DNA from 3 places in the Pseudomonas sp. LBUM1663 genome. Region 3 is predicted to be linked to each of the others. Evidence: predicted binding sites of a transcription regulator. Region 3 holds the regulator's gene; each other region holds the start of a gene.
What was found. Region 3 encodes FliA, which starts transcription of late flagellar genes. Its sites were predicted from a motif close to CTAAAGTTTNNNNNNNNNNNGCCGNTAA; they were not measured.
Positions count from the first base shown of each region.

Region 1: a site for FliA is predicted at 1,209-1,236, ahead of flgM (flagellar biosynthesis anti-sigma factor FlgM). Genes of this name have one in related genera too.
Region 2: a site for FliA is predicted at 1,710-1,737, ahead of ACA075_RS02135 (methyl-accepting chemotaxis protein). Genes of this name have one in related genera too.

Region 1 covers NZ_CP166792.1:4,925,208-4,934,855, forward strand. Annotated here, with positions in the region: gene ACA075_RS22590 (chemotaxis protein CheV) at 1-263, opposite strand, end outside; gene flgA (flagellar basal body P-ring formation chaperone FlgA) at 346-1,107, shown strand; gene flgM (flagellar biosynthesis anti-sigma factor FlgM) at 1,273-1,599, shown strand; gene ACA075_RS22605 (flagella synthesis protein FlgN) at 1,648-2,115, shown strand; gene ACA075_RS22610 (flagellar brake protein) at 2,208-2,954, shown strand; gene ACA075_RS22615 (MFS transporter) at 3,019-4,389, opposite strand; gene ACA075_RS22620 (glutamine synthetase family protein) at 4,459-5,700, opposite strand; gene ACA075_RS22625 (sensor histidine kinase) at 5,902-6,594, opposite strand; gene ACA075_RS22630 (response regulator) at 6,591-8,195, opposite strand; gene ACA075_RS22635 (CheR family methyltransferase) at 8,399-9,648, shown strand, end outside.
Region 2 covers NZ_CP166792.1:455,594-465,241, reverse strand. Annotated here, with positions in the region: partial or broken gene ACA075_RS02150 (HAMP domain-containing protein) at 1-842, opposite strand, end outside; gene ACA075_RS02145 (cell division protein ZapA) at 988-1,290, opposite strand; gene ACA075_RS02140 (hypothetical protein) at 1,287-1,517, opposite strand; gene ACA075_RS02135 (methyl-accepting chemotaxis protein) at 1,793-3,418, shown strand; gene ACA075_RS02130 (potassium/proton antiporter) at 3,704-5,446, shown strand; gene mscK (mechanosensitive channel MscK) at 5,745-9,095, shown strand; gene selO (protein adenylyltransferase SelO) at 9,144-9,648, shown strand, end outside.
Region 3 covers NZ_CP166792.1:1,806,678-1,816,325, reverse strand. Annotated here, with positions in the region: gene ACA075_RS08135 (chemotaxis protein CheA) at 1-1,913, opposite strand, end outside; gene ACA075_RS08130 (protein phosphatase CheZ) at 1,969-2,757, opposite strand; gene ACA075_RS08125 (chemotaxis response regulator CheY) at 2,780-3,151, opposite strand; gene fliA (RNA polymerase sigma factor FliA) at 3,319-4,059, opposite strand; gene fleN (flagellar synthesis regulator FleN) at 4,056-4,886, opposite strand; gene flhF (flagellar biosynthesis GTPase FlhF) at 5,003-6,337, opposite strand; gene flhA (flagellar biosynthesis protein FlhA) at 6,349-8,478, opposite strand; gene ACA075_RS08100 (hypothetical protein) at 9,253-9,648, opposite strand, start outside.

The DNA.
Region 1 (9,648 bases), 3.1 Mb from region 3:
CTTTGATCTTTAAGTGCGCCGGAGCCGGTCGCCATTGCCAGATCAAGAATCGGAATGGTCGCCCCCCGGATACTTGCCACACCGCACACGACAGGACTGGACTTGGGCATCAGGGTCAGTTTGGGGCATTGCAGCACTTCCCGAACCTTGAACACGTTGATCCCATACAGCTGCTGGCCGTCGAGACGGAACAACAACAGCTCAAGGCGATTTTGCCCAACCAATTGCGTGCGCTGGTTTACTGCATCCATTACACCAGCCATGCACAGACTCCTACACCAACGCTTAAGTGTGTTGCGACGCACGTTCATTGCTAAACGGCACGGCGCTTGCTTTTTAACTCTTATGAACACAGAACCGACATTTTTCCGACGCCTGACATCAATGACCCGCAAATTGCTTTGCGCGATGTCGGCCGTTTGCCTGTTCAACGCTGGCAGCCCTGCCCTTGCTGACGCGGTTACCTTGCCTGACATGCTTATCGGCGTCACTCAGGGCTTTCTTGAATTCACCGTAGAAGACTATTTGGCCACCAGTCAAACGGAAGGACGCTACGAAATCGAGGTCAACCAGCTCGATCCGCGACTGCGCATGCCCATGTGCGACAAGGAATTGACAGCCACCCTGGAGAGCCCAGCGACCCCGATTGGGCGGGTCACGGTCAAGGTCCGCTGCGACAGCACATCCCCCTGGACAGTCTTCGTACCCGCTCAAGTCCGCCTGTTTCGGGACGTTGTCACCACCACCCGACCGCTCAAACGCGCCGGGGTCATCGAGCCCGGCGACGTCATGTTGCGCGAGCGGGACATCAGCCTGATCAACCAGGGTTATTTCACCTCCCTGGAACAAGCCGTAGGACAGAAACTTACCCGACCAACGGTCGCCAATCAGGTCCTGACGCTGGTCCATCTCGAACAGGCGGAAGTCATCAGCAAGGGCGACCAAGTGGTGATTACCGCCCGCAGTGGTACGCTCAGCGTGCGTATGCCAGGCGAAGCCCTGTCCAACGGCGGCCTGCGTGAACAGATTCGTGTGAAAAACCTCAACTCCCAACGGGTCATCAAGGCGCAAGTCACCGCGCCGGGCCAGGTGGAAGTGGCCATGTAGTACGATCTGCTGGTGAAAGATGGCGCGCCGCCCGGCGGTTCCCTAAACTGTGCCGCAGGCAGGACAAGCGCTGGCGCATGCAAGCTCATTGATAAATGGGCCTAAAGTTTTCGCAGGGAGAGCCGAAAACATGGCAAGCGTCCAAATACCCAGAGGTTTTTTATCATGGTCATCGATTTCAGCCGTTTGAACAGCTCCTCGTCACTTACCGGTAGTACGCGTACCAGCACCGCGAAGGAAACCGCCGAAACCGGCAAATCCGCGCCGCTGAATACCCCGGCCGAACAGGCCAGTACCGCCAAAAGCGGGGAATCGGTACACCTCAGCAATGAGGCTCAACAGTTGCAGAAGGTCACTGACAAGCTGCGCGATCAGCCTGCCGTCGATAACGCCCGCGTGGCCGAGTTGAAAGCAGCGATTGCCGATGGCAGCTATAAAGTCGACAGCAACCGTGTAGCCAGCAAACTGCTCAACTTCGAAGCCCAGCGCTAGGCCACGGCCTGCGCCAGGCTTTTGGACGCTTAAACCCCAAGGCCAGCCATGCACGACACTAATTTACTGCAACTGATCACCGACGACTTTGCTCCAGCGCAATACTTGCTGGAGTTACTGCAAACCGAGTCCCTCGCCTTGCACGGTCGCGACATGCCGCTGCTCGAAGATATTCTGGCGCAGAAACAGGCAATGATCATTCTGCTTGAACAGCATGGCCGCAAGCGCAGTGAAATCCTCGCCAGCCTGAATCTGCCGACCGATCGCAGTGGCCTGGAGCAACTTGCCAGCCAGTCGAGCATCGGCGATCAATTGCTGGAACAGAGCGAGAAACTGACCGATCTGCTGGCTCAATGCCAGGCGGCCAACGTCAACAATGGCCAGTCGATCCTGGTCCAGCAGGCCGCCACGGCCAATCAGCTGAAAATCCTCACCGGCGGCGAACCGCCAGCGCTTTACGATGCCCGCGGATCAACCTCCATGCTAGCGAAGCCGCGCCCGCTTAGTCAGGCTTGAGCCTGTTAATGAGCACGCTCTATCAAGACGCCTCACATGCTGGCAGTATGCTAGCAAGTCGCAGTCATATTTTGTCTGGAGAATGATGAACCGTGTTCAATGCCTTAAACGCGGAAGATGCTCCGCAGCCACCCAAGGTGCTATCCACGCCGATGGAGATCGCCGGTAACCTGCGGCAGCTGCAAGAAAGCCATGACCCGCTGATCATCACGTTCCACGAACGCAGCCAGCGCTTCCAGAGCTATCTGGTGGACGTCGACCGTGACGGCAACCGCATTGCCCTGGACGAAATGGTGCCTCGCGATGGCGAACGCTATCTGCTGGCAGGCGAATCATTTCGGGTTGAAGGCTTCCACGAGGGCGTGCGCATTGCGTGGGAAAGCAACGGCACGCTGACCATCGATGAGTCCGGTGGCGGTCGCTGCTACCGCGGCACTCTTCCCGATGAAGTGGTCTACCACCAGCGCCGCAATGCCTTCCGGGCTGCGCTGAAGCTGGCGCAACTGGTCGATGTCGAACTGGGCGGTGAAAAGCTCAAGTTCCCGATCAGAGGCAAGCTGCTCGACATCTCTGCCACGGGCTGCAAGCTGCGCTTTGAAGGTGACATCACCCCCCGGCTGCAACTGGGTCAGGTCTACGACCGCTTTATTGCCGACCTGCCCTTCGGCAGCATGACCGCGCCGGTGGAACTGCGGTACCTGCACTTCGAAGAAAGAATCTCCACCACCTTCGCCGGCATCCGCTTCCACAACATGAGCGGACTGGTGCAGCGCCAGGTTGAACGATTCGTCTATCAGCTTCAGCGTGAAGCGCGCCGCTTCGACAAAGACGACATGTAATACGGCGCTTCAACAAAAAACGGGCAGTCCCTTGCGGTGACTGCCCGTTTTTTTATGCGCCGGTTTAAGGCCGGGCCTCGGTAAAGCTTTGCTCGCGACCCGTGTCCGGGTCTTCTGGTGGTGGATCGATCTCGGGATCCGGCTCTGGTTCAGGCGCAGGTTCTGGGCTGATCGGGTTTTGCATCTGATCCTGCACCACCTGCTCATCAACCCGCGGGTCAAGGCACGCCACCAGTGGCGAACTCGACATGCTGTCCGGCATGGCCACGTGATGCAGCGGTGCATCTTCGACCTGATGCAGGTTGGTGACCGCTTTCGGGCGGATCCGCCACACCAGCACCAACGCGAAGAAGCTGAAGAAGGCATACAGCATGTGGCTGCCAAACAGCTTCATCAGGACCCCGGCCACCAACGGCCCGATACTGGCGCCCACGCCGTAAGTCACCAGCAACATCGCAGTCAGGGACACGCGACGATCACCTTCGACGTGGTCATTGGAGAAGGCCACCGCCAGCGGATACAGGCAGAACATCACCAGCGAGCAGAAGAACCCGGCGACAAACAGAACCTCCAGCGGGACCTGCTGCATGATCGCCAGCGGCAACGCGGTCAGGGCCAGGACCACCGCAAAACAGCGGATCAACAACGCCCGGTCATAACGGTCGGACAGCCAGCCCAATGGCCACTGCACCAACAGCCCGGCAAAAATGCAGCTACCCATGAATAGACCGACCTGCTCCGTCGACAACCCTTGCTGCGAGGCATACAACGGCGCCAGACCGTAGAAGGAGCCAATAATCAGCCCTGCTCCCAGCACCGTACTCAACGACTGCGGCACCCGCTTGATGAAGAACCGCGGCTCCATCGGCGCCGGATGCAGCGGCGCCGGGTGAATCCGCCGGGTCAGGGCCACCGGCACCAGGCACAGCGCGAAACACAAGGCGACCAGCATCAGCAGTTCCAGGCCCAGGGCCGGGTGCATGACCAGAATCAGCTGACCGAGCACCAGCCCCAGGTAGGAAGCGATCATGTAGCCGCTGAACACCGTGCCGCGCTGGGACGCTTCGGCCTGCTCATTGAGCCAGCTTTCGATCACCATGTACTGGCACATCATGCCGAGGCCGACGATCACCCGCAGGAATATCCACGCCGGCAGCCAGTCGATCAGGCCGTGACCGAGCACCGCCGCGCCGACAATCCCGGCGCACGCTGAATAGGCGCGAATGTGCCCGACCCGGGCGATCAGTCGGTGACCGATCTTGCCGCCCAGCACCAGGCCGAAATAGTTGGCCGCCATCAACGCACCGACCCACAAGCTGTCGACGTTATCCGCCGCCAGGCGCAGGCCCAGGTACGTACTCAGCAAGCCTGAGCCGATCAACATCATCAGCGAGGCAAAATATAGCGCTCGAAAAGGTTTCCAGATTTGGCGCATCGGCGTTCCGAGCGGCTCCTTGCGGTAAGAACGGGCTATCCGAAAAGATAGCCCGAAGACGACAGGTCGTCAGGCCTGGGCGGCCAGGACACGGCGCTCCCAGGGCGTAATTTCATCAAAGAAGCTAGTCAACTCCAAGGTCTTCGAAGCGACGTAGCCTTCGATGAACTCCTCGCCGAACAGTTCCTTCGCCAATTGGCTACGTTTCAGACGCTCAAGAGCGGCATGCAAGGTACACGGCAATGAAAGATTATCCGGCACCTCGAACTCACCCTGGATCGCCGCGCTTGGCTCCAGTTCGTTTTCAATGCCATACAAACCGGCGGCGAGACTCGCGGCGATCGCCAGATACGGATTCGCATCGGCCCCCGGCAAGCGGTTCTCGACCCGACGAGCGGCCGGCGAACTGGCAGGAATGCGCAATCCCGCGGCACGATTGTCGTGGGACCAGCAGGCATTGTTGGGCGAAGCAAACGGATGGCACAAGCGCTGATAGGAATTCACGTTAGGCGCGAACAGCGCGGTGAAATCCGCCATACCGGCCTGCTGCCCCCCAATGAAATGCCGGAAGGTCGCCGTCGGCTGACCGGCCTTGTCGCTGAACACATTCCGTCCGCTGCCGATCTCGACGATGCTCTGGTGAATGTGCATCGAACTGCCCGGCGTGTGCGCCAGCGGCTTGGCCATGCACACCACGGTCAGGCCGTGCTTGAGCGCGACTTCTTTGAGCAGGTGTTTGAATAGGAATGTCTGGTCGGCCAGCAGCAACGGATCACCGTGCAGCAAGTTGATCTCGAACTGGCTGACGCCCATCTCGTGCATGAAGGTGTCACGCGGCAAGCCCAGGGCCGCCATGCAGGCATAGACTTCACTGAAGAACGGCCGCAGACCGTTATTTGAACTGACACTGAACGCCGAATGCCCCTCCTCGCGACGACCGTCCAGGCCCAGCGGCGGCTGGAACGGTTGCGTCGGGTCGGGATTGGGCGCGAACACGAAGAATTCCAGCTCGGTCGCCACCACCGGCACCAGGCCCAGCGCCGCGTAACGGGCGATGACCGCTTTGAGTTGGCCACGGGTCGACAGCTTCGAGCTTTCGCCGGTCAGTTCATCGGCGTCGCAAATGGCCAGTGCCCGGGGTTGCTGGCTCCAGGGCAGGCGGTGGATGTGCGCCGGGTCAGGCACCAGCGCCAGGTCGCCATCATCGCTGCCGTAAAAACGTGCTGGCGGATATCCGCCCATGATGCATTGCAGCAGCACACCCCGCGCCATCTGCAAACGCCGTCCTTCGAGAAACCCCTCGGCGGTCATTACCTTGCCACGGGGCACGCCGTTCAAATCCGGCGTGACACATTCAATCTCATCAATGCCCGTCAATCGCTGTGCGAGTGAACGCTGGCCATCGGTTGTCATGACGCAATCCTTTGTAATTGTGCGAGCCGCGAACGGCGACCCGTACAAAATAGGCTCCGCCTGTTCGGAATATCAAGCAGCGCCACACAAAAAGAAACGTCACGGCAAATAGAGGCTGAATACCCCGCCGCCCAACGGGCCGCCGTTGCTGATCCGGGTGCGCCCACCCACGCCATTGCGCTGGTGCAGCGCGGCAATCCGCCCGGCGAAGTACAGGCCCAGGCCGGTGCTGCTACTGCTGTAGTTGATGCCCTGCACATAGTCCGCTTGAAGCTCGATCATCTCGGCTGGATAGCCGTCGCCATCATCGTTGACGGTCAGCACCAATTCGCCGGCCTCATCGACGACGCTGATCAGCAACGATTGGCGGGCGTAACGAATGGCGTTGTTGATGCAGTTGGCCAGCACCGAGGCCACCAGCTCCCGGTCGAAGAAACCCAGGGGGCTCAACGGGTCGACTTCATAGGTCGCGACGATGCCGCGACTGGCGAACACCTCTTGATGGCAAGCCAGTTGCGCTTCGAGGAAATCATCCAGCTCATGGTACGCCGGCTGCAATGGCAGTTGATTGACGCCCAGCTTGTACAGACCCAGCAACTGCACGAGCATGCCGTTGAGGTGCGCGAATTCGTACTCGATGACGCCCTGCTCCGGGCTGTGCCGCTCGGGATCGGGCAGGCGGGCCAGCCATTGGCTATGGGCCTGCATCAACATGGCCAACGAGTTCTTCATGTCGTGCACGGTGGAGGCAATCACCGTCGAAAAATCCAGTGCAGAGTTGTCTTGGCTCATCCGCTGAACGCCTTGATTTTCAGTTTCTGGTAGCGCGGATACCGCGCGTCGGTGTCGGGCATCATGCCGACCAGTTTCAGGCAGGCCCGGCATTCATCGAGCTCGGCCGACGGCACGCTGGTGTCCGTGCCGTGCAGCAGCGACTGCGCCATGTTCAGCGCGATACTGATGTTCTTCGGTTGCATATGCAGGGCCTTGCGAAACACCGCCCGGGCTTCCGCCAGGTTGCCGGTCTTGTACACCTGCACGCCTTGACGGTTGAGTTCGGAAGCCGCATTGCTCTGACTGAGAATCGTCGGGTCATCGGTCAGTTTGGCGATCCCTTGCATCACCACCGGATCGTCACCATAAATTTCCGCACAGTTTTTCAACATCGACGCGCCGGCGCTCGCCTGGCCGAGCATTTGCAGCTGCTTGGCCACCAGCAGCGCCGCTTCGGCGCTCATGAACTGCTCCATGCCATCGAGGCGCATCATCGCCTGCTCGGTGAGCTTCTCGGCGGTTTCGGCGTCGTTGAGCAACAGGCTGGTGGCTTTCATCAGGCGCGCACGGATCTGCAAGCCAGGATCAGAAGGATTTTCCTTGGCCACCAGACTGAGGGTCGTGTTGATCTCCAGTCGGGTGCGGGTATCCAGGCCTTTCTCGCTACCTTTGCTGATCAAGGCGTGGGCCAGGCCCAGGTTGCTTTCGGCATCCTTGAAGCGTGACTGCGCGCCTTGGGACACGGCCTGACGATAAGCCTTGGAGGCCGTGTCGAAATCTTCGTTGGCCATCGCCAGTTTGCCCAGCAGCGCTTGCCGGCGCACCGCCAGCGGCGACAGGCGAATGGCTTCTTCCAATACTTTCTGCGCGCCCTTGGTATCCCCTTCGACCACCAACACGTCGGCCATGCCGTCATACAGCGCCGGCATCATCGGAAACACTTTCAGGGCTTTTTCGTAGATGCCTTTGGCCTGGCTGACCTGGCCGCGCTTGAACAGCAACTTGCCCAACCCGGCAAACGCCCACGGTAACGGGCGATCGGCAATGATGCTGTCGTAGAGGCGCTCCAGCGCCTCGTTCTGATTCAGGTCGCGCAAGGCGTCCGCGCGGTAACGCAGGCACAGCGGCGAATAACGGATGTCCTTCTTGCACAGCTCGATACAGGCGTTGAGCACTTCGAGCGGTTTGCCACGATCGAGCGCTTGCAGGATCGGCTTGAGCAGGTTCTTGCGCTGTTCCAGACGCTCCAGGCGCTGGGCCAGGCCGGAACGGTTGAATGGCTTGGTCAGATAAGCGTCAGGTTCGTGTTCCAGCGCACTGAGCACCATAGCCTGGCTGGTTTCGGCAGTGACCATGACGAACACGCTTTCATGGCTGATCAGCTTCTCGATCATCAAGTCTTCGAGGACTTGCTGGCCGTTCTTCTTGCCGTCGCCGAGGTGGAAATCCTGCAGGATGAAATCGTAGGCCTTCTGCGAACACATACGCAGCGCCTGCTCCCCGGTGTCCGCAGTGTCGACGTCCTTGACCCCCAGTTCACGCAGCATGGACCTGACGGAACTGCGGAAATCCGAGAAATCATCGACGATCAGAAAACTCTTTTGGTGATACGACAGCATCGAAGATTTCCAGGCAATTTGAGAAGAAGACCATGACCGTTCGGGTTATCGGCCAGGAGTGCCGTTCCCTTGAGAACTCCTGCCAATCAAGTGTCTCTAAATATTTGAAGGTGTTATTGAAAAACGGGCTTATCCTGCTTTATTGACGCGTTTTTATAACCGCAGATCTCGATAAACCGTAGTCGCCGGCAAAGGCAGAAGAAATGACCAGCACACCCCAGCACTCGGCCACAGATCCTGAGCGCAAGGCCCTGAGCCCCAGCTCCCTGGACTTTCCGGTTGTCGGCATTGGCGCGTCGGCGGGTGGGCTGCAAGCCATCAAATTGTTTTTCGAGAACATGCCGCACGACAACGGCATGGCCTTCGTGATCATTCTTCACCTGTCGCCCGATCACCAGAGCATCGCAGACAAGATCATCCAGGAATCGACCCGGATGCCGGTCCTGCAAGTCACCGAGACCGTGCCGATCGAGAAAAACCACGTCTACGTCATCTCTCCGGCTCAGCGGCTGACCATGAATGACGGCGCGCTTGAGGTCAGCAGCAACGACCCGCGCGAAGTGCGACACGCCTCGATCGATCTGTTCTTCCGCGACCTGGCCGAAGTCCACCGCGAGCGCGCCTTCTGCCTGGTGCTGTCGGGCAGTGGCTCCGATGGCGCGGTCGGGCTGTCGCGCATCAAGGAACACGGTGGCATCACCATGGCCCAGGCGCCGGAAGATGCCGAGTTCGACGGCATGCCTCGCGCCGCCATCGAGACCGGCAATGTCGATCTGGTGTTGCCGGTGGTGGAAATGCCGCAAAAACTGCTGGAGCTGTGGCACAACTCGCAGGAAATCAGCCTGCCCACCGCAAACGATCCGGAACTGCAAGTCTTCGCCTCCGTGTCCGAGCGTGACGCGGTGCTCGCCGAACAGATGTTGCACGATATTCTGATCCAGTTGCGCACCGGCACCGGCCATGACTTCAAACACTACAAACACGCGACCGTGTTGCGGCGGATAGAGCGTCGGATGCAGGTCACGACCCAGCCAGACCTGGGGGCCTATTTCCGCTATCTGCAAAGTAATCCCGAAGAAACCAAGGCCCTGCTCGGTGACATGTTGATTGGCGTGACCAACTTCTTCCGCGATCGCGAGGCTTTCGAAGCCCTGGAACGGGACGTGCTGCCGCAACTGGTCAGTGCCGCCGTGTCAGCGCAGCCCGAAAAAGAAGAAATCCGCGTCTGGTCGGCCGGCTGCTCCACGGGCGAGGAAGCCTACAGCCTGGCGATGCTGCTCAACGATCAACTGCAACTGGACGCCAGCAAAGCCTCGCTGCAACTCTTCGCCACCGACATCGACGAGCGTGCCATCAGCATCGGCCGAGCCGGTCTGTACCCGCAAGCGATCGTGACCGATGTACCGCCGACGCGCCTGCGGCATTACTTCATCAAGGAAGACGACCACTACCG
Region 2 (9,648 bases), 1.4 Mb from region 3:
CACATGGCGCGACGGGCTTCGGCGTAGATCTGCGACTGTGGCACTTCGGCCACCAGGGTCCAGCCCAGGTCCCGTAACGGCAGGCTCAACGCCAGATAGTCTTCGCCATCGCGGACGAAGCTGCTGTTGGTGGCAGATGCTTTTGAGCTGGAAAGTTGCCCCATGACCGCTTGCGCTGCGGGTGCGCCGATTTGCTCGGCCAGGGTGCGCTTGCCGCTGAATTGCGCCTCAGGGTGGACCTGGATCAAACCGTCGGAACGCACGAGATAGACCTTGCCGCGCTCACCGAAGTTGAAGTTGTGGATCAGCTCTGACAGCTCTTTCATGCTCAACCCAAGCCCGGCAACGCCCACGACTTTACCGGCCTGCTCGACCTTGAGGTCGATGAACAGCGCCAATTCTCCGGTCGCGGTGTCATTGTCGATATTGAGGGTGCGCGGCTGGTTGCTGTCGAGAAATGCGTAGAACCAGGCGTCTTTGGAGTTGGAACGGCTGAGGGTCCGGTCCAGGCCTTTTTCAGTGAAGTAATGGTTTGAAGCCGTGCCGACGATCAGCGCGGTGAAGGCTTTGTGTTCGGCGCGGATGCCTTCAAGATACTCGACGAATGCGGCGGTCTGGGCACTGTTTTCACCCCCGGCCAGCCAGTCGCGCACCATGCTGTTGCTGGCGATGTCCTTGGCGGCGGTGAGGGGTTGGACGAGGATTCGTTCGATGTCGTTGCGCATCGCTTCGATGCTCGACGGCAGTGCCTGTTCAACCAGATAGCTCTGGGCGAGGCGGTTGACCACGAGGGTATAAATGCCAACCACGATCAGAATACTGACCAGCAGGGCAGTGCCCATACTCAGGATTAACTGCCATTGAATACTGCGTCGCCAGAACTGCATGGAGCACCCCCAAAGAATAAGAGGCTGAAACACTGCAACAGCCGTGCCGATTGTATACAACTCAAACGACAATCTATTCTTTGGTTGTGCGCAAAGCCGATCAGGCCTGATTGATCGTCTTGGAGATCACTTCAACCGTGGCGCTGACTTGCTCTTGGTAACGGTCGAGTTCCTGCTTGTGCTGCTTTTGCATTTCAATCTGCTGGGAACACAGATTCATCGCAGCCAGCACCAGCAGTCGGTCACCGATCAGCGTCGGGTACTTCCTTTTGGTGTCGGCCAAGGCAGCTTTCAACATCATCGCGGCGTCCAGCAGGGTTTGCTCTTCCCCGGCCGGCGCCTTGATCGAATAGTCCTCCCCCAGGATCGAGACGACTTTTACCCCTGCGGCGCCGTGATTCATGCGCTGACCGGGCCGGCGCTGACGCGCTCAACCAGGGCCTGGATGCGGGCCGCGGTGGCGCCTTGTTTCTCTTCCTGCTCCATCAGGTTCAGTTGCAGGCTTTCGTTTTCATCCTTGGCCTGGGCCAGTTCTGCGCTCAGGGTCTGGTTGGTGGCGAGCAGGGTCTGGTTCTGTTGCACCAGATCGCTGACCAGCTGTTCCAATTGGCTAAGGGATGCTTCCAACATTTTGATTTTCCAAGCATTTTCAAAGGGCGCGTAAGATAAAGAAAAGTCACCACGGATGCCAGGGTTATTCAGGCGCAAGGCCTTGATTTTCCTGGCGGGCGACCTTCCTCGCGAGCTTTAAAGACTGTGATTGGCGGATCTGGTTCCTGCACTTCGTCGCCGGAGCCCGTCTGCGACAAAAACGCGCAGGCACTCAAGACTTTAGTCGTATGACCGATAAGTCACTCATACGTCAGCTTCAGCGCCGCACGGGTGCGCTCACTTTGGTAAACAGCATGTCCCTTCGTAATATGAATATCGCACCGCGGGCGTTCCTCGGTTTCGCCCTGATTGGCGGTTTGATGCTGGTTCTGGGTGTGTTTGCCTTGAACCAGATGAGCAAGATTCGCGGCGCCGGCGAGAACATCGTCGAGAGCAGCGTGCCGAGCATCAAGGCGCTGGATGAGTTCACCCAACTGACCCTGCGCCTTCGGGTTCTGTCCTATCGCTTGTTGACCAACCGCGAACCCGACGTGCAGCAAAAAACCATCGAGCTGTTCGAACAGCGCAACCAGCAGATCCGTGCCGCACAGACTGAGTATGAAAAATTCATCAGCAGCCCTGACGAGCGTGCGGCTTACGACCAATACGTGCAGTTGCTTGGCCAGTACCGTCAGCTTGAAGACCGGATGAAGAGTCTGTCGCGCAACAACCAGGTGGAAGAACTGCGCACCTTGCTCAACACCGATCTGTTGAACAACTCTGAAGCCGTCAACGCCGTGCTCAACCGCCTGATGCTGATCAACAACCAACAAGCGGTCGACCTTAATCAACAAGCAACGGATCAGTATTCCTCGGCGTTCAACCTGGTCGTCACCCTGCTGGTGATTGCCACTGCCCTGACCCTGCTGTTCGCCTGGCTGCTGACCAACAGCATCACCAAGCCGATCGCCAACGCCTTGAGCGCGGCCGAAGAAATCGCCGAGGGCAACCTGACTCGTCCGATTCATGTCGATGGCGAAGACGAAGCCGGCCGCTTGCTGCTGGCCATGTCGAAGATGCAGGACAAACTGCGTGACACCCTGCAACGGATTTCCGGCTCGGCCACGCAACTGGCGTCCGCCGCTGAAGAACTGAACAGCGTCACCGACGAAAGCGCCCGCGGCCTGACCCAGCAGAACAACGAAATCGAACAAGCCGCCACCGCCGTCAATGAAATGACCAGCGCCGTGGAAGAAGTCGCGCGCAACGCCGTGAGCACGTCCGAAGCCTCGAAGAACGCCACCACCTCGGCCGGCGACGGTCGTGACCTGGTGCAGGAAACCGTCAGCGCCATCGAACGCATGAGCGCCGATGTGCAGAGCACCGCGACCCTGATTGGTGATCTGGCCAACGAATCCCGTGACATCGGCAAGGTGCTGGACGTGATCCGTGGCCTGGCTGACCAGACCAACCTGCTGGCGTTGAACGCAGCGATTGAAGCCGCGCGTGCCGGTGAAGCCGGACGTGGCTTCGCGGTGGTGGCGGATGAGGTGCGTGCATTGGCGCATCGCACTCAGCAGTCGACCAGCGAGATCGAACGCATGATCGGCAGCATCCAGAGCGGCACCGAACACGCGGTGGACTCGATGCGCAACAGCACCGAACGTGCTGAATCGACCTTGAACATTGCCCGTGGTGCAGGTCTTTCGCTGGACACGATCAACAGCGCCATTCTCGAGATCAACGAGCGGAATCTGGTGATCGCCAGCGCGGCTGAAGAACAGGCGCAGGTGGCGCGGGAAGTGGATCGCAACCTGGTGAACATTCGTGATTTGTCGGTGCAATCGGCGACCGGGGCGAATCAGACGAGTGCGGCGAGCAATGAGTTGTCGCGATTGGCGCTGGACCTGAACAACATGGTTGGGCGGTTTAGCCTGTAAGCAGCGACACCTTCACTGTGGCGAGGGAGCTTGCTCCCGCTCGTCTGCGAAGCAGTCGCCAATTGGCCTGCGCGTTGAATCTGACTCACCGCGCCGCCTCTTCGGGGTCGCTGCGCGACCCAGCGGGAGCAAGCTCCCTCGCCACAGGGATCGAACTCAACCCGGTGACGTTGTCGCGGCTGCAAAAGCTTTTTGACAGCATCACATTTCAACAGGTTAGAATCGCTGGCACGCAGACTGCATGGTCAGTTTGTGCCCGCCTTTCAGCTTTCTGGAGTACTGCCTTTGAATGCGACGACCATCAACAGCCTGTTCTTGATCGGCGCGTTGCTGGTAGGTGCGAGCATTCTGGTGAGTTCACTTTCCTCGCGCCTCGGCATCCCGATTCTGGTGATCATCCTCGCCGTGGGCATGGCCGCTGGCGTCGACGGCGGCGGCATTATCTTTGACAACTACCCCACGGCGTATCTGGTCGGCAACCTCGCCCTCGCAGTGATCCTGCTCGATGGCGGCTTGCGCACCCGCGTATCCAGCTTTCGCGTGGCGTTGTGGCCGGCGTTGTCGCTGGCGACGGTCGGGGTGTTGATCACCACCGCGCTGACCGGCATGGTCGCCGCCTGGCTGTTCAACCTGAACATCATTCAGGGTTTGCTGATCGGCGCCATTGTCGGCTCGACCGACGCCGCGGCGGTGTTCTCGCTGCTGGGCGGTAAAGGCCTGAACGAACGGGTCACCGCCAGCCTCGAAATCGAATCCGGCAGCAACGACCCGATGGCGGTGTTTCTCACCGTCACCCTGATCGACATGCTCGCCAGCGGCCAGACCGGCCTGCACTGGAGCCTGCTCGGGCACTTCGTGCGTGAGTTCGGCATCGGTGCCGTGGTCGGCCTCGGCGGTGGCTGGGTCATGCTGCAATTGGTCAACCGGATCAACCTCGCCAACGGCCTCTACCCAATTTTGGTGATTGCGGGCGGCCTGGTCGTGTTCGCCCTGACCAACGCCCTGCACGGCAGCGGCTTCCTGGCGGTTTATCTCTGCGGCCTGGTGATCGGCAATCGTCCGGTGCGCAGCCGCCACGGCATTCTGCACATGCTCGACGGCATGGCCTGGCTGGCGCAGATCGGCATGTTCCTGGTGCTGGGGCTGCTGGTGACGCCGCATGACCTGTTGCCGATCGCCCTGCCGGCTCTGGGCCTGGCGCTGTGGATGATTCTGTTTGCACGACCGCTGTCAGTGCTGGTCGGCCTGCTGCCATTCAAGGCGTTCCACGGCCGCGAAAAGGCGTTTATCTCCTGGGTCGGACTACGCGGTGCGGTCCCGATCATTCTGGCGGTGTTCCCGCTGATGGCCGGCCTGCCGAATGCCCAGCTCTACTTCAACCTCGCCTTCTTTATCGTGCTGGTGTCGCTGCTGGTGCAGGGCACGAGCCTGCCGTGGGTGGCGAAGCTTTTGAAAGTGACCGTTCCGCCGGAGCCGGCGCCGATCTCGCGCGCAGCGCTGGAGGTGCATGTCACCAGCGAGTGGGAGCTGTTCGTTTATCGCCTCGGTGCCGAGAAATGGTGCATCGGTTCGCCCCTTCGCGAACTGAAAATGCCCGAAGGCACACGTATTGCGGCGTTGTTTCGTGGTCAGCAACTGCTCCATCCGTCGGGTAGTACGGTGCTCGAAGTCGATGATTTGCTGTGTGTTATCGGCCATGAACACAACCTTCCGGCCCTCGGAAAACTCTTCAGTCAGGCACCGCAACGCGGCCTCGATCTGCGCTTCTTCGGCGACTTCGTGCTCGAAGGAGACGCCCAGCTGGCCGCGGTTGCGGCGCTGTACGGATTGAAAGTCGAAGGCATCGATCCGGACATGTCCCTGGGGCATTTCATTGCCCAAAAAGTCGGCGGAGCTCCCGTCGTCGGCGACCAGGTGGAGTGGAACAACACCATCTGGACTGTTGCGGTCATGGAGGGGAACAAGATCGGCAAAGTGGGCGTCAGATTCCCCGAAGGAAGTCGCCCGGGTCCGGGTCTCTTCCTCTAAACTAGGGGGCGTGTTGACGTTTAATCACGGTCGCGCCCATCCCCGCAAAGCGCAAGACTAGGCATGAGGAGAGAAGTTTGGTTGCTCCAAATGAACGACGAATAACGACGGATTGCGCTTTGCGGGGCTGGGCCCTGCGGGTTGGAGCTGTGAGCGAGCCGCACTGCGTTGCGGGACTTGGTAAGGAAACAACCCTTACCTTCGTCCCGCGCCTTGCGCGGATCGCTCACAGCTCCAACGCGATCCGTGATTAAACGTCAACACGCCCCCCACTTCGTCTCGTTTTCGATCGGTCTCTATGTCAACCCTGCGCACTTTTTTCATCATGGCCCTGCTGGGCTTGAGTCTTTCTGTCGGTACGTTGCAAGCGGCCGAACCGCCGACCAGCGAAGCCGTGCAGGCGAATCTGGACAAGATCGCCGATCGCAAACTGCCGGAAGCGGATCAGAAAGCCCTGCAATCCGTCCTGCAAAGCACGCTGACCCAGCTCGGCAACCAGCGTGACTACGAACAAAAGCTGGTCGCACTCAAGCAGCAGCTCGCCACCGCGCCCAAGCAGAACATCGAGAACCAGCGTGAGCTGGCCAAGCTCAAAGCCACCAGAATGCCGCCGGTGCCGCAACGCTACGCCAACCAGTCGATCCAGCAGCTTGAGCAAATGCTCACCGAGCGCTCGACCCAGCAAAGCGACCTGCAGAAGGCGCTGGCCGATGCCAACAGCCTGGTGATTACCGCACAGACCCGCCCCGAGCGCGCGCAGGCGGAAATTTCCGCCAGCCAGACGCGCATTCAACAGATCAACAACATCCTCAAGGCCGGCAAGGACGCCGGCAAGACCTTGAGCGGTGAACAGCGTGACCTGCTGAATGCCGAACTCGCGGCACTGAATGCGCTGATTCCGCTGCGTCGCCAGGAACTGGCCGGCAACAACCAGTTGCAGGATCTGGGTAACAGCCAGCACGACTTGCTGAGCGAAAAATCCGATCGCCTGGATCAGGAAATCCAGGAGCTGCAAACCCTGATCAACCAGAAGCGTCTGGCCCAGTCCCAGGAGACGGTGACGCAGCAGTCCATCGAAGCGCAGAAGTCCGGCAGCAGCGCGCTGCTGGCCACCGAAAGTGCGGCCAACCTGAAGCTTTCGGACTACCTGCTCAAAAGCACCGACCGACTCAATGAGGTCACCCAGCAGAACCTGCAGACCAAACAGCAGCTGGACAATGTGACCCAAAGCGATTCGGCGCTGGACGAACAAATCAACGTACTCAAGGGCAGCCTGCTGCTGTCGAAGATTCTCTACAAGCAGAAACAGTCCCTGCCGCGTCTCAAGCTCGACCGCGACCTGGCCGACCAGATCGCCGATATTCGCCTGTACCAGTTTGAAGTCAGCCAGCAGCGGGAATTGCTCAGCAACCCCGCGACCTATGTCGACAACCTGCTGTCCACCCAACCGCCGGAGCAAGTCACCCCGCAGCTGCGAAAAAGTCTGCTGGAACTGGCCACCACCCGCGCAGACCTGCTGGAACGCCTGAACCGCGAACTGAGTGCGGTGCTCAACGAATCCATCACCTTGCAACTCAATCAGAAACAGCTGCTCAGCACCGCGCAAAGCCTGCGGGCGACCCTCGATGAGCAGATGTTCTGGATCCCCAGCAACAAGCCGCTGGACCTGGAATGGATGCGTGCCGTACCGGAACGCCTGCAACGGCAGGTCACCACGCTGCCGTGGGCTTCCAGCCTGAGCGAGTTGAGTGATGGCCTGATCCAGCGGCCGTTGCTGTTCCTGCCCCTGGTGTTGCTGATCGGTGCCCTGCTGTGGCGGCGTAAAAGCCTGTATGCCCGACTGAGCAAAGTTCACCAGGACATCGGCCACTTCAAGCGCGACAGTCAGTGGCACACGCCCCAGGCCATCCTGATCAACATCCTGCTGGCAATGCCGGTCTCGCTGGGTCTGGCCTTGTGCGGTCTGGCCTTGCAGATCGACGCCCGCGGGCAGAACGCCAACATGGGCGCGGCGCTGCTGCAAATGGCCCAGGCCTGGCTGGTGTTCTACACCGCTTACCGGATCCTCGCGCCGGGCGGCGTGGCTGAACTGCATTTCCGCTGGGAAAAACCCCAGGTCGAATTCCTTCAGGGTTGGGTCCGCCGACTCGGGCTGGTGGTGATGGCATTGGTTGCCGTGGTGGCGGTGGCCGAACTGCAACCCGCGACGCTGGCTGATGACGTGCTCGGCATGCCTGTCGTGCTGATCTGCTACGCCTTGATGGCCTGGCTGCTCAGCCGCCTGCTAATCGCCAGCCCGACGCATCAGAACGCTTCGCTGTTCCGCAAAGCGGTCGGGGTCATGTTCACCGTCCTGCCCGTGGCGTTGTTCGTGGCCGTGTGTTTCGGCTACTACTACACCGCGCTGAAGCTCAGCGACCGGTTGATCAACACCCTTTACCTGCTGATGTTCTGGCTGGTGATCGAAGCCACCTTCGTTCGCGGTCTCAGCGTTGCGGCACGGCGCCTGGCCTACCAACGCGCCCTGGCCAAACGCCAGGCTGCGAAAGAGGCCGGCGACGGCGAAGCGGTGATCGAAGAACCGACGCTGGACATCGAGAAAGTCAACGAACAGTCCTTGCGCCTGATTCGTCTGGCGCTGCTGGGTGGTTTCATCGCGGCACTGTATTGGGTCTGGTCCGATCTGATCTCGGTGTTTTCGTACCTGGACAACGTCACCCTCTATGAATACACCAGCGGCACCGGCGCCAACATGAGCATGGTGCCGATCAGCATCGGCGACATGCTTGGCGCGCTGATCATCATCGGCATCACCTTCGCCCTCGCGCGCAACTTGCCGGGGCTGCTGGAAGTGCTTGTGCTGTCGAAGTTGAACCTGGCACAGGGCAGCGCCTACGCCACGACCACGCTGCTCTCCTATGCGATCGCCGGCATCGGCTTCGTCTCGACCCTGTCGACACTCGGCGTGAGCTGGGACAAGTTGCAATGGCTGGTAGCGGCGCTGTCGGTGGGTCTCGGCTTCGGGATGCAGGAAATCTTCGCGAACTTCATCTCCGGCATCATGATTCTGTTCGAGCGCCCGGTGCGGATCGGCGACACCATCACCATCGGCAACCTGTCAGGTACGGTCAGCAAGATCCGTATCCGCGCCACCACCATCACCGACTTCGACCGCAAGGACATCATTGTCCCGAACAAGACGTTCATCACCGGGCAACTGATCAACTGGTCCCTGACCGACACCATCACCCGGGTGACCCTCAAGCTCGGCGTCGACTACGGTTCGGACCTGGACCTGGTCAAAGAGCTGCTGCTCAAAGCCGCGCGCGATAACCCGCGTGTCCTGAAAGACCCGGAACCCCACGTGTATTTCCTGAACTTCGGCGAAAGCACCCTCGACCACGAGTTGCGCATGCACGTGCGTGACCTCGGTGACCGCAACCCGGTGCTGGACGAGGTCAACCGCTTCATCAATTGCGAGTTCAAGAAGCAGCACATCAACATCTCGTTCCGGCAGATGGAGGTCTACCTCAAGAACCTTCACGGCCAGGAATACAAAATGGTGCCGATCGAGCCGGAAACCAAAACCATCGTGCCGCTGGTGGATGGCAAGTCTCCTCAAGAGCCGCCGCCCGCCAAGCTCGACTAACCGCCCTATCCCTAGCAGAATGCTCGGACATTCTGCTGGAGATGGCCGTTGAAAGCCCTCGACGAACTGACCTTCGATAATCGCTTCGCCCGCCTGGGCGATACGTTTTCCGCCCATGTGCTGCCCGAGCCCATCGACAACCCGCGCCTGGTGGTGGCCAGCCCTGCGGCCATGGCGCTGCTGGATCTCGACCCTGCCGTTGCTGATACCCCGGAGTTCGCCGAGCTGTTCAGCGGCCATAAGCTCTGGGCCGACGCAGTGCCCCGGGCGATGGTCTATTCCGGCCATCAGTTCGGTTCCTACAACCCGCAGCTGGGTGATGGTCGCGGCCTGTTGTTAGGCGAGGTCTACAACGAGGCCGGCGAGCACTGGGACCTGCACCTCAAGGGCGCCGGCCAGACGCCTTTTTCGCGCATGGGCGATGGGCGGGCAGTGCTTCGGTCTTCGATTCGCGAGTTTCTAGCCTCCGAAGCGCTGAATGCCCTGAACATCCCGACCACCCGTGCCCTGTGCGTGATTGGCTCCGACACCCCGGTGTGGCGCGAGAAGCAGG
Region 3 (9,648 bases):
TTGGTGCGCGACAGGTCGAGGTGGAAGATCTCGTTGACGTTCACCAGCGGGAACGCGAACGCCTGGTTGCCGAGCATGACCATCAGCGTCGGCATGATCGCCAGGGTCAACGGGACCTTGATGACGATCTTCGAGCCTTTGCCCTTGGTCGAATAAATATTGATGGTGCCGTTGAGCTGGGCGATTTTGGTTTTCACCACGTCCATGCCCACGCCGCGTCCGGAGACATCGGAAATTTCGGTCTTGGTCGAGAAACCCGGCGCGAAGATCAGGTTGAAGCAGTCGGACTCGCTGAGGCGATCCGCGGCATCCTTGTCCATCAAGCCTTTCTTCACGGCAATGCCGCGCAGGACATCAGCGTCCATGCCCTTGCCGTCATCGGAGATGGACAGCAGGATGTGGTCGCCTTCCTGTTCAGCGGAAAGGATCACCTTGCCGCTGCGAGGCTTGCCCATCGCTTCGCGCTCGGCCGGCTCTTCAATACCGTGGTCGACCGAGTTGCGCACCAAGTGGACCAGCGGGTCGGCCAGTGCCTCGACGAGGTTCTTGTCGAGGTCGGTTTCTTCGCCGACCAGTTCCAGGTTGATCTCTTTCTTGAGCTGGCGAGCCAGGTCGCGAACCAGACGCGGGAAGCGCCCGAAGACCTTCTTGATCGGTTGCATCCGGGTCTTCATGACCGCGGTTTGCAGGTCGGCCGTGACCACGTCGAGGTTCGACACGGCCTTGGACATGGCTTCGTCGCCGCTGTTGAGGCCCAGACGGACCAAGCGGTTACGCACCAATACCAGTTCGCCGACCATGTTCATGATTTCGTCGAGACGCGCGGTATCAACCCGCACGGTGGTCTCGGCTTCGCTGGCCGGTTTTTCCGGTGGCGGCGCGGACGGTGCGCGGGCTGGAGCCGGTGCAGCGGCAGCCGCCGGTTTCGGCGCTTCGGCTTTTGGCTCGGGCGCTTTGGCAACCGGTTTCGGCGCAGCAGCCTTGGCGGCTGGAGCAGCCACCGCAGCACCTGTGCCGACTTCAGTGAATTTGCCTTTGCCATGCAATTCGTCGAGCAGCGATTCGAACTCGTGATCGGAGATCAGATCACCGCCGGCCGCTTTCGCGGTTGGCGCAGCCGCTGCGGGTACGGCGGCAATGGCCGATTCCAGCGCGTCCACCGCAAAGTTGCCCTTGCCGTGCAGCTGGTCGAGCAGTGCTTCGAATTCGTCGTCGGTAATATCGGAGCTGTCGCCGGCCGCTTTCGGAGCAGCCGGTGCAGCAGCCGGTGCCACCGCGTCGACGGCGAACTGGCCTTTGCCGTGCAGTTGATCGAGCAACGACTCGAACTCGGCATCGGTAATTTCGTCGCTGGCCGCCGAATCGGCAGCCGCCACTGGAGCAACCGCCGGCGCTTCGGCTTGAGCCTTGACGGCGTTCAGCGAGTCCAGCAATTGTTCGAATTCGTTATCAGTGATGTCGCCCGATTCTTCAGCGGCAGGTGCTTCGACCACTTCAGCAACCGGTGCAGATTCATCAGCCGTTTGCGGCTCGGCCAGACGGGCCAGTGCCGCGAGCAATTCAGGCGTGGCAGCCGTAATCGGGCTGCGTTCGCGAACTTCGGTGAACATGCTGTTCACCGCGTCCAGCGCTTCGAGAACCACGTCCATCAGTTCCGAGTCGACGCGACGCTCACCCTTGCGCAGGATGTCGAACACGTTCTCGGCGATGTGACAGCACTCCACCAGCTCGTTGAGCTGGAGGAAGCCGGCGCCCCCTTTTACAGTGTGAAAACCGCGAAAAATTGCATTGAGCAAGTCCGCATCATCCGGTCGGCTTTCAAGCTCAACCAGCTGTTCGGACAGTTGCTCTAGAATCTCGCCGGCCTCAACCAGGAAATCCTGAAGGATCTCTTCATCGGCGCCGAAGCTCATTAAGGGGGTGCTCCTAACAGGTTTAAAAACCTAAAAAACCTAAAATGCTAAAACTCTAAAATCCTAGGCTGGATAACAAATCGTCCACATCGTCCTGACCGGACACAACGTCTTCTCTTTTATCGGCATGAATCTGCGGACCTTCACCCTGAGAGAGATGTTTTTGCGGATCTTTTTCAGCCAGCATCGCATCACGGTCATGTTCGATACCCGCAAAGCGGTCTACCTGACTGGCCATGAGCACGAGCTTGAGCAGGTTGCTTTCAACTTCGGTGACCAACTGGGTCACGCGCTTGATCACCTGACCGGTTAGGTCCTGGTAATCCTGAGCCAGCAGAATGTCATTGAGGTTGCTGGACACTGTGCGATTGTCTTCGCTGCTGCGTGTCAGGAAACCGTCGACGCGCCGGGCCAGTTCGCGGAACTCTTCAGCCCCGACTTCGCGACGCATGAACCGCCCCCAATCCGTGCTCAACGCCTGGGCTTGTTCACTCAGGCTGTTGACCAGCGGCGTGGCGTTTTCCACCAGGTCCATGGTGCGATTGGCGGCTGCTTCGGTCAGCTTGACCACATACCCCAGACGCTCGGTGGCGTCCGTGATCTGCGACACTTCCTCGGCTTGCGGCATGTTCGGGTCAATCTGGAAATTCACGATCGCGCTATGCAGCTCGCGAGTGAGCTTGCCCACTTCCTGATACAGGCCGCGGTCACGGGTCTGATTGAGCTCATGGATAAGTTGCACAGCGTCGCCGAACTTGCCTTTTTCAAGGCTGTCGACCAGTTCGCGGGCATGTTTTTTCAGGGTCGATTCAAAATCGCCCAGTGAAGATTCTTTATGCTCCATAGCTCCCCCGTGGCGCAGTGGATCAACCGATGCGTTCGAAAATCTTCTCGATTTTTTCTTTCAACGCCTGGGCCGTGAAGGGTTTGACCACATAGCCGTTAACACCGGCCTGGGCCGCTTCGATAATCTGTTCGCGCTTGGCTTCGGCAGTCACCATCAAAACCGGCAGGTGCTTGAGCTTTTCATCGGCGCGCACGTGACGCAGCAGATCGATACCGGTCATGCCAGGCATGTTCCAGTCCGTTACCAGAAAGTCGATGCTCCCGCTGTTGAGAACCGGAATGGCAGTAGTGCCATCGTCGGCCTCGACCGTGTTGGTGAACCCAAGGTCACGCAACAGGTTTTTTATGATCCGCCGCATCGTTGAGAAGTCATCAACGATGAGGATTTTCATGTTCTTGTCCAATTCGACCTCCAAGCAGTCTTAAACGCGCCCAGCACCTGGACGCGCCATTTCAATCAATCCGGCAATGCACTCGATGACTGTCTGGAGCACAACAGATCGCGACCGGTGCAGTTCAACACCCCACCGGCCTCGTTCGCAGTGTCCCCACACTGCCTTCAGCGCGCTCGCCACTCCCCCAAACGCCCCCGCAAACGGGCCGCGCACTGGCTATGTAACTGGCTGACCCGCGATTCGCTGACCCCCAGGACCTCACCGATTTCCTTGAGGTTCAGCTCTTCGTCGTAGTACAGCGCCAACACCAGTCGCTCACGCTCCGGCAAATTGGCAATCGCGTCCGCCAGCGCGGCCTGGAAGCGTTCATCTTCCAGATCGCGTGACGGCTCCAGATGTGCACTCGCGCCATCCTCGTGCAGCCCTTCGTGTTCGCCGTCCTGCAACAGATCGTCGAAACTGAATAACCGGCTGCCCAGGGTGTCGTTCAAAATCCCGTAATAATCGTCGAGACTCAATTGGAGTTCGGCCGCAACCTCATGATCTTTAGCGTCACGACCGGTTTTAGCTTCAATCGAGCGAATTGCGTCGCTGACCATGCGGGTATTGCGGTGAACCGAACGTGGCGCCCAGTCCCCCTTGCGTACTTCATCGAGCATCGCGCCGCGGATTCGAATGCCCGCGTAGGTCTCGAAACTCGCGCCTTTGCTGGCGTCATATTTGGTCGATACTTCAAGCAGGCCGATCATCCCGGCCTGGATCAGGTCTTCAACCTGGACACTGGCCGGCAGACGGGCCAGCAAGTGGTAAGCAATGCGTTTGACCAGTGGCGCGTAACGCTCGATCAGCTCGTACTGCGCGTCACGTGCCGACTTCTTGTAGAGGTTGTAGCCACTGGCTGTCATAGGACGGGTCCTGCGGTCTGTTGCACGAGGCGCTCGACGAAAAACTCCAGGTGCCCACGCGGATTGGCAGGCAGCGGCCAGGTGTCGACCTTCTGCGCGATCGCCTTGAACGCCAGGGCGCACTTGGACCGCGGGAAAGCTTCGTAGACGGCGCGCTGTTTCTGCACGGCCTTGCGCACGCTTTCGTCGTATGGCACCGCGCCTACGTATTGTAGGGCGACGTCGAGGAAGCGGTCCGTGACCTTGGTCAACTTGGCGAACAGGTTGCGGCCTTCCTGCGGGCTCTGGGCCATGTTGGCCAGGACGCGGAAGCGGTTCATGCCGTAATCGCGGTTCAGCAGTTTGATCAGCGCATAGGCATCGGTGATCGAGGTCGGCTCGTCGCACACCACCAGCAAGACTTCTTGCGCTGCGCGAACGAAACTGACTACTGAGTCACCAATACCCGCAGCGGTGTCGATCACCAATACGTCGAGGTTGTCGCCGATATCACTGAAGGCCTGAATCAGACCGGCGTGCTGGGCCGGGCTCAGATGAACCATGCTCTGAGTGCCGGACGCGGCCGGAACGATGCGAATACCGCCAGGGCCCTGCAACAGAACGTCGCGCAGCTCACAGCGGCCTTCGATCACGTCGGCCAGGGTACGTTTGGGTGTCAGCCCCAACAGGACGTCGACGTTCGCCAGCCCCAGATCGGCGTCCAGCAGCATGACGCGCCGGCCGAGCTCAGCTAGAGCCAGGGACAAGTTCACTGACACGTTAGTCTTCCCGACGCCACCTTTGCCGCCGGTCACCGCGATCACCTGTACGGGATGCATGCTGCCCATGTTATTTCTTTACCTTGTCTTGCATAGACGGAGGCCACATTACTGGCTGCGCGCTCAATAACTGAACAATGCATGGCAGACCATCGATGTAGGTACAAAAACTGTTCATTAGTACCTCAGCCAACCTGCTTGGTCGGGCTGTGGTAGATATCAGCGAACATGTCAGCCATGGCTTCTTCGCTGGGTTCTTCTTGCATTTGAACGCTTACGGCGCGACTGACCAACTGATGACGACGCGGCAGATGTAAATCATCCGGAATACGCGGGCCATCGGTCAGGTAGGCCACCGGCAATTCATGACTGATCGCCAGGCTCAACACCTCGCCCAGACTTGCCGTTTCATCCAGTTTAGTCAGGATGCAGCCAGCGAGCCCGCAGCGCTTGTAACTGTGATAAGCGGCAGTTAGAACCTGTTTCTGGCTGGTGGTTGCCAAAACCAGATAATTTTTTGACTTGATGCCACGTCCGGCCAGGCTTTCGAGCTGCATGCGCAGGGCCGGGTCGCTGGCCTGGAGGCCGGCGGTATCGATCAGCACAACGCGTTTGCGCAGCAACGGCTCCAGCGCCTGCACCAGCGATTGGCCCGGATCGACGTGGGTTACCGACACGTTGAGAATCCGGCCCAGGGTCTTCAATTGTTCCTGAGCACCGATACGGTAGCTGTCCATGCTCACCAGCGCGATGTTTTGCGCGCCGTATTTAAGCACGTAGCGGGCCGCGAGCTTGGCCAGGGTGGTGGTCTTGCCCATGCCGGCAGGGCCGACCATGGCAATCACGCCGCCCTCTTCCAGTGGCTCGACTTCCGGTGTGGCAATCATCCGCGCCAGGTGCGCCAGCAACATGCGCCAGGCCTGACGGGGTTCGTCAATGTCGGCAATCATCGCCAGCAAGTCGCGGGACAACGGACCGGACAGGCCGATGCGTTGCAGGCGACGCCAAAGATTGGCCTGGGCTGGACGGCTGCCTTGCAGCTGATTCCAGGCCAGGGAGCCGAGTTGTACTTCCATCAATTCGCGCAGGCTGTTGAGTTCGAAACGCATCGAATCGAACGCCCGTGGATCGACGCCGCCAGCGGCAGGTGCCGGGGCTGGTGCCGAGCGACGAGGTTCGGCATACGTCGGCTCGATCAGCGGCTCGGCGGCGGTCAACGGCAGGCCGGCGAACAATTGGCGATTGGTGGTCTTGTCGCCTTCGGTTTCGCCGTCGCCACGCAGGCTCAATTCGGCCTGGGCGGTGACGATCCGCGACTGGGTCTTGCGCAGCTCATCCTCGAGTTCCATGTTCGGAACACGGGGGGCCAGCGCCGACAATTTGTAATCCAGGGCAGCCGTCAGCTCGACACCACCGGCGATCCGGCGATTGCCAATAATGGCGGCATCAGCGCCCAGCTCATCACGAACCAGTTTCATGGCCTGACGCATATCGGCGGCGAAAAAACGCTTAACTTGCATAAACCACTACCTCAGCCGTTGGGCCCTACTGTCGCAACGATGGTCACTTGCTTGTTGTCAGGAATTTCCTGGTAAGCCAACACATGCAAACCCGGGACTGCCAGTCGGCCGAATCGCGAAAGCATTGCGCGAACCGGACCGGCTACCAGCAGAATCACCGGTTGACCTTGCATTTCCTGACGCTGCGCCGCATCGATCAACGAGCGTTGCAGTTTCTCAGCCATGCTTGGCTCCAGCAGAACACCCTCTTCCGAGCCTTGTCCTGCCTTCTGAAGACTATTGAGCAATATTTGTTCCAACCTTGGCTCCAGAGTGATAACTGGTAGCTCGGAGTCAGTCCCTACAATGCTTTGGACGATTGCGCGGGATACGCCGACGCGCACCGCGGCCACCAAAGCGGCAGTATCTTGACTCTTGGCAGCATTGTTGGCGATGGCCTCGGCGATGCTGCGAATGTCCCGCACCGGCACCTGTTCGGCCAACAACGCTTGAAGCACCTTGAGCAGCTGCGACAGCGAGACCACACCCGGCACCAGCTCTTCAGCCAGCTTGGGCGAGCTTTTGGCCAGCAATTGCATGAGTTGCTGGACTTCTTCGTGACCGATCAGTTCGCTGGAGTGCTTGTACAGAATCTGGTTCAAGTGCGTTGCCACGACCGTACTGGCGTCGACCACGGTGTAACCCAGCGATTGTGCCTGGGCACGCTGGCTGATTTCGATCCAGACCGCCTCAAGGCCAAAAGCCGGATCTTTGGCGGTTATGCCGTTGAGCGTGCCGTAGACCTGCCCCGGGTTGATCGCCAGTTCGCGATCCGGGTAAATCTCGGCTTCGGCCAGGATCACGCCCATCAGGGTCAGGCGGTAAGCACTCGGCGCCAGGTCGAGGTTGTCACGAATGTGCACAGTCGGCATCAGGAAGCCCAGGTCCTGGGACAGCTTCTTGCGCACGCCCTTGATCCGCGCCAGCAACTGACCACCCTGGTTGCGATCCACCAGCGGAATCAGGCGATAGCCGACTTCCAGCCCGATCATGTCGATCGGCGTCACGTCGTCCCAGCCCAGCTCCTTGGTTTCCATGGCGCGAGCCGGCGATGGCAGCAGCTCCTGTTGACGCTTGACCTCCTGCAGGGCCTGAACCTTGACCACGTTCTGCTTCTTCCAGAACAGGTATGCGCCACCGGCCGCCAGTGCGGCCATGGTCAGAAAGGAGAAGTGCGGCATGCCGGGCACCAGGCCCATCACTGCCATCAAACCCGCCGCCACGGCCAACGCTTTCGGCGAGGCGAACATCTGGCGATTGATCTGCTTGCCCATGTCTTCCGAACCGGAAGCACGGGTCACCATGATTGCCGCCGCTGTCGACAACAGCAGTGATGGCAATTGCGCCACCAAACCGTCACCGATGGTCAGCAAGGCGTACACCCGGCCGGCATCACCAAAGGTCATGCCGTGCTGGAAGATACCGACCGCCATACCGCCGATCAGGTTGATGAACAGAATCAGCAGGCCGGCGATGGCGTCACCGCGCACGAATTTGCTGGCACCGTCCATGGAGCCGTAGAACTCGGCTTCCTGGGCGACTTCCATGCGGCGCAGTTTGGCCTGATTCTGGTCGATCAGGCCGGCGTTCAAGTCGGCGTCGATCGCCATTTGTTTGCCGGGCATCGCATCGAGGGTGAAACGTGCGCTCACCTCGGAAATCCGCCCGGCACCTTTGGTCACCACGACGAAGTTGATGATCATCAAAATCGCGAAGACGACGATACCGACCACGTAGTTACCGCCGATCACCACCTCGCCGAAGGCCTGGATCACCTTACCGGCGGCGGCATGACCGTCCTGACCGTGGAGCATCACCACTCGCGTGGAGGCCACGTTCAGCGCCAGTCGCAACAGCGTCGCCACCAGCAGAATGGTCGGGAACACCGCAAAATCCAGCGGCCGCAACGCGTACACGCACACCAACAGCACGACGATGGACAGCGCAATGTTGAACGTGAAAAACACGTCCAGCAGAAACGGCGGCACCGGCAGCATCATCATGGCCAGCATGACCAGCAGCAACAACGGCACACCCAGGTTGCCCCGACTCAAGTCGGCAACGTTTGTGCGTGCAGTGTTGAATAACTGAGAGCGATCCACGGTTTTCCCCGTTCCTTTAAAGCAAACTTTTGACGCCTGAAAGAGGCGCAGGGCGGCTACTGCAAGAAACCTTCCAACTTTTGCCGGAGCGGGGAATACGCGGTGGATTGCAGGCACAACCTGTGTGACCACTGATCGAAAAAGCGCTCGTACCTGTTAGTTCTGACAGTAGCCGCGTGCCGCGCATTGACCTTCAATGAAAGACCATTCGCAGCGACAGGAATAACCCCATGAACAGCACTCCCGCGCCACTGACTGCAATCGCAGTGAAAGTTGATCACGGCACTCTCGACTGGAAAGACACTGGAATCAGGCTTGCCTCCCTTTAAGGCAAAGGGGGGACAGTCATTAGCCAGTCCAGTCTCAGCCAAGGCTAAAACCTACTCAAACTGCGGTTTAAACTGCAGGTTGGCCTTTCTAACTCAACCCTGAAGCTGTCGAACCCGCCCCACTTCATTGGCGACGATCGAGTAGCGCCTCCCTTTGTTGTCTCCCACCAGCGTTGCCGAGGGCGATCCGCCAGTTTGCCAGATTCTTTAAAGCAAACTTTTGAAGCCTGTGCGGATGCCGGGCGGCTACCGAGGTTCGAAATAGAAGGAGCCAAGTCAGGGGAGCCAGGCACAAAAGAGTCACGCACCCATTACTCCGCCGTCAGAATCTGCTCTTCAAGGATGTCACCAAAATCAAGCGTCCTGCCAACCATGTACCGTGTACCTCGATTCATCAGTGATCCCTCCGCCTCCACCAATTCCTCATGGGCATAGCCAAGCATCACTACTGTCCCCGGCGCGCGGGATTCACCGCCACGTCGCGCAGCATCAGGTCCAACGCCCATTGAAATGTGATGACAGGCAAATCACTCACCAGGAGCTCGCGCTTTTTCGAATGACGAAAATCCTGCGTTGCGACCACTTGAAGTTCCCCATCGACAAATGAGAATTCAGGTTTGTAATAACGTCGCTCCAAGCCTCCGTTTGACCACTGATCGTTGTAATATTTTGGATCATCAAAGATGCGGCACAGCGCCTCTGCGCTATGAATATTTCCGGCCGAGCCTGCGAGATAGTTGAAGCTGTCATGGTTGGCGAACCCGTCCAACACGGGCCTGATGGCATTGTCCTGAAAGTTTAAATATTCAGGTATATAGGCATTGGCCACCTGCACAAAGTG